DNA from 2 places in the Branchiibius hedensis genome. Region 1 is predicted to be linked to the other one. Evidence: predicted binding sites of a transcription regulator. Region 1 holds the regulator's gene; the other holds the start of a gene.
What was found. Region 1 encodes LexA, which represses DNA repair genes until DNA is damaged. Its sites were predicted from a motif close to TCGAACANNTGTTCGA; they were not measured.
Positions count from the first base shown of each region.

Region 2: a site for LexA is predicted at 1,009-1,024, ahead of DR843_RS07795 (HNH endonuclease signature motif containing protein). Genes of this name have one in related genera too.

Region 1 covers NZ_UESZ01000001.1:796,478-798,850, reverse strand. The annotation lists gene DR843_RS03970 (malate synthase G) at 1-5, shown strand, start outside; gene DR843_RS03965 (peptidoglycan-binding protein) at 23-406, opposite strand; gene lexA (transcriptional repressor LexA) at 727-1,467, shown strand; gene DR843_RS03955 (NAD-dependent protein deacetylase) at 1,471-2,319, opposite strand.
Region 2 covers NZ_UESZ01000001.1:1,606,666-1,609,038, forward strand. The annotation lists gene DR843_RS07795 (HNH endonuclease signature motif containing protein) at 1-821, opposite strand, end outside; RNA gene rnpB (RNase P RNA component class A) at 1,097-1,471, opposite strand; gene DR843_RS07805 (RNB domain-containing ribonuclease) at 1,507-2,373, opposite strand, start outside.

The DNA of each region.
Region 1 (2,373 bases):
CCTGACCGGACCGACTCGCAGGTCAGCGCGGGATCAGCAACGTCTGACCCGCGCTGACCTGGAGCGAGTTGAGGTCGTTGGCCAGCTGGACGCGCACGACCGCCTCCTGCACCGGCAACTGCGGCAGCGCGTGGTGCGCAACCTCAGACAGTGTCTGACCCGACTGCACGACCACCGAGCTGGGCCCCGTGGGGGCGGGGGCAACGGCGTGCGCGATGAGCATGCCGCAGGCAACGGTCACGGCCACGACAATCACGCCGATGGCCAGGTAGCCGCGCCGGGTCAGCCGCAGGTGAGCGGCGGGCCGCGCGACGCCGGTCGGCGACGCCGGCAGATCCGGAACCAGTCGAAGGTCGGGACGGCGCGCGGGACGGGCGACGGGGACGAGAACGGGGACTGCGCTCATGGCTTCCTCCTGACACGGTGCGGTTCGACCTGCGGGTGAACCAGTGACACCTGTGGAAATCGAACAGGCGTTCGATTTCACTTCGATACGATGTATAGCACGCTTGTTCGAAGACAGGCAAGGTTCGATCGTGGGTTCGTTGACCATTTCGGCACCACTGTCCCGGCGACACGCGTCGTACACATGTTTGGAACTCGTGTGCGAACGCCCTAGCCTGAATCCCACGGCCGTTGTCTTCATGGACACAGCACACCAGCGACCACCGACAACATCGCTCGCCGCGTCATTCGGCGGGTTTCGCAGATAGGGAGACGGACCTGATGGGCAAGATCCACGAGATGCCGGAGCGACGCGACGGCCGCGGGCTGACGACGCGGCAGCGCAAGGTGCTTGAAGTGATCCGCAGTTCGGTCCAGCGGCGCGGGTATCCGCCGAGTCTGCGGGAGATCGGTGAGGCGGTCGGCTTGACCAGCCCTAGTTCAGTGGCCCACCAGTTGTCCATGCTCGAGCGACTCGGCTACATCCGCCGGGACCCGAATCTGCCCCGCGCCATCGAGGTTCTTCCGCTCGATGACGCCCCGGGCAAACGGCGGCGCAAGGCGGCGGCGGACGGCGCACGGACCGCCTCAGACGACACAACAGACGGCACTGCGTACGACGAGACGGGAGTCGGCGACGAACGCCCCGCCGCGTCGTACGTCCCCGTGGTGGGCCGGATCGCTGCTGGTGGCCCGATCCTCGCCGAGCAGCTTGTCGAAGACGTCTTCCCGCTGCCCAAGCAGTTGGTCGGCGAAGGGGACTTGTTCCTGCTGAAGGTCGTCGGCGACTCCATGGTCGACGCCGCGATCTGCGACGGGGACTGGGTCGTGGTCCGTCAACAGCAGACCGCCGACAACGGTGACATCGTGGCAGCGATGCTGGACAGCGAAGCCACGGTCAAGACGTTCAAGCGCACCGCCGACAAGGTGTGGTTGCTGCCACACAACGAGCAGTACTCGCCGATCGACGGCACGGACGCGACGATCCTGGGCAAGGTGACGGCGGTCCTGCGGCGGATCTGACGCTCAGGCGTTGATCGGGTCGCCAACGGCCTTCACCAACTCGACCAGCGAAGGGCCCAACGGTGCGTCGAGTTTGGCGGTGAGTTCGGCGTCGCCGCGGGTCCAACCATGCGTGATCGCCAGCACCGGGATACCCAGGGCGGCGGCCCGCCGGACGAAGCGGTACCCGGACATCACGGCAAGTGAGGAGCCAAGAACCAGGAGGGAACGGGAGTTTTCGACGGCCTCGAAGCAGTCCTGCACCAGCGGGCGCGGCACCGACTCGCCGAACATCACCACGTCGGGTTTGAGCAGGTCCGAACCACACGCAGCGCAATGCGCGACCTTGAAGGCGCGCACCTCCTCGTCATCCAGTGCCACATCACCGTCGGGTCGCAAGGCGGCGTCGGCGGATCGGTCGAAACCCGGGTTCAGGACCTCGAAACAGGCGTCGATGAGTTCCCGCGGGAAGCGCTGACCGCAGGCCATACACACGACCCGGTCGAGGTTTCCGTGCAACTCGACGACATCGCGGGCGCCTGCTCGTTGGTGCAGGCCATCGACATTCTGGGTGATGACCGTGCCGACCAGGCCCGCGCGTTGCAGTTGGGTGACCGCTTCATGTCCGACGTTCGGTCGCGCTGCGGCGAAGCGTGGCCACCCCACGTAGGAGCGGGCCCAATACCGTTGCCGCGCCTGCGGAGTCGCCAACAACTCAGCCGCTGTCATCGGCTGGATGCGTCGTTCCCCCGCTGCCGTGCGGTAGTCCGGGATTCCGGACTCGGTCGACAGGCCCGCACCCGACAGGACGGTCACCCCGCCGGCCGCTACCGCGCTCGCAATCGCTTCCCTGGCGACGGATGGATCGGTCACCTCTCCAGTGTCACACCTCTCCCGCAGCCGTTCGCCACCACCGGAGCCGGTCAT
Region 2 (2,373 bases), 810 kb from region 1:
CGCGCCCAGTCCGGCGGAACGGGTCCGCCTTCGTGACCCTCGCCGCCCGCAGCCCCCGAACCCGTGGCCCGACGACCGTTGGCGCGACCACCGCTGGCCCGAGCGCGACCAGCACCGCCACCGTGGTTGCCAGTCTCCAGATGGAACCGGCGGGGCGCACTGATCCCCTCCAACATGGTCTTGAGCATCTGCGCCTGCAGCTCCGGCAGCGTGAACCCACCCTTGAACAATCCCGGTTTGTGTTCACGCATCCAGAACGACGCCTGCGCCCACGCAGCCTGCTCCTGATCCACCAACACCGCGTCCTCGTGCGCGTCGGCCTGCGCAACGTCTTCGAACGCCTCCCGCATCCGCGTCGCCCGCCGCCGCAAATCCACCAACGTCATCGTGGGCGCCGCCTCCAACAACGCCCGTTCCGCCGCGTCCCGGTCCGCTTGCGCCACACTGTCCGGCAACGCCGCCAGCCCCCGGGCGATCACCCCCGCCTGCTCCCGAGACACCCCACCGCTACTCAACCTTGATCCGGTCGCGGGCGCGTGCTGCAACTGCTCCCCCAGGTTGACCAATGCCTGCGCATCCCGCCGGTCCCCACCGAACTCACCCGACATGATCGAGGACACCTCAGCCACCGAACCACCCGCCGACGTCACCGCCGACCGCAACGCCGACGCCACCGACACCAGCACCCCATCGATCCGCGCCTTCGCCGACGCCAACCGACCCGACGCCCGACGCGCATCCTCCACCGAAGACCCGTCCCACGAATCCAACGCGGCGAACCGGTCCAGCACGTCGTGCAACTCATCCAACAATGCGCCCACCGGATCACCAGCGGCATCCGAGCGTCGTACCACCCTCGACGGAGCACACGCCACGACCACAGGCCCACCGAGTCGCCCACTGCCCAAACGGCTTTCATCGATCTTCACGCCCGCCACACCCCTCCCCGGCGCCCCGAACCTGCCCCTGAAAACCACCCTACGACCCAGCACCGACAGCCAACCGGCCACGAACAAATCTGTGGATAGAGCCGATGAATCCGAACGCTCGACTAGCGAACACGCTGGCCCAGAGCACGCTGCTCGGCCCGTGGTGAAGGATGAGCTGGCCGATACGCCGGGTTCTGTCACCGTCGTCAGCGAACTGACGACGGCGGGCGACCATCCATCTCGGGTGACTGTTGCCAGCCACCTCTAGCGGTCTACCCGCGTGCTCGGGCGAGCAGCCCTCGGACGCACGCTGTCTGACCTTGCTCCCAGTGGGGTTTACCGAGCCGGTGCAGTCACCTGCACCGCTGGTGGTCTCTTACACACACCGTTTCACCCTTACCTGCCGCAAGCGGCCGGCGGTCTGTTTTCTGTGGCACTGTCCCGCGGGTCACCCCGGGTGGCCGTTAGCCACCACCGTGCTCTGCGGAGCCCGGACGTTCCTCGGCGAGAACGAGTCTCGACGCGGCCGCCTGGCCAGCTCATCCGGGCCAGAGTCTACCGCCGCCGAGGCGAATGCTCAGACCAGCGCGAACTCCAGCGTCCGCGTCGACAGATCGGCACTGCCCACCCGCACCTGCACCGAATCCCCCGGCGCTGCATCACCAGGCAGCGTCGCGATCACCGGTCGGTCGGTGAGCTGGACCTCGACGCCGGTCTTGGTGCGGGCAACCACGGTCGCGGCGAAGGTATCCCCCACGTGATGCGACATCACCGCCACCTCGACGGCGTCGGTGCACATCCGATCCACCTTGTGCGCGAGTTGGTCACCGGCCGCCATGATCTTGGGCAGCTCGGGCAGCGACTGACGCGCCCAATCCGGCACCGGCCGGCCCGCGCAGATGCTTTCGCAGATGACCAACCCGAACCGATCCACGAGCCGCCGCAGTGGAGCCGTGACATGTGCGTACGGCGCCCCGACCGCCGCCTGCATCGTCTGGTCCGGCACGGAGCCGTCAAACACGGTGTACCCGGCGCCGCGGAAGAGGCTGCCCGCGGCGTACATCAACGCCAGGTGGTGCGGGTCGTTGCGGTCCAGCGTGCGCAGGAACTCGCCGTACGCCAAGCCTTTCGGCCAGGTCACGCCCAGCGCCCTGGCCTGACCCCGGAAGCGGTCCACCGCGAACTGGGGCGCCTCCGGCATGGTCCGCAGGATGCCCACCTTGGCATCGAGCATGATGCCCGCCGCCGCCATCCCGGTCAGCAGCGAGATCTGGGAGTTCCAGTCCTCGGAGGTCACCGGCGGCCGCAGCCGCAAGTGGTAGTCCCCGTTGTCGTCGCGCTCCACCTCCTGGGCGGGGATCGGCAGGTCGGCTCCCCCACGCTCCCGTTCCAACGCGATCCGCAACTCACCGATCGTCTTGAGCAGCATCAGCCCCTGCGGCGC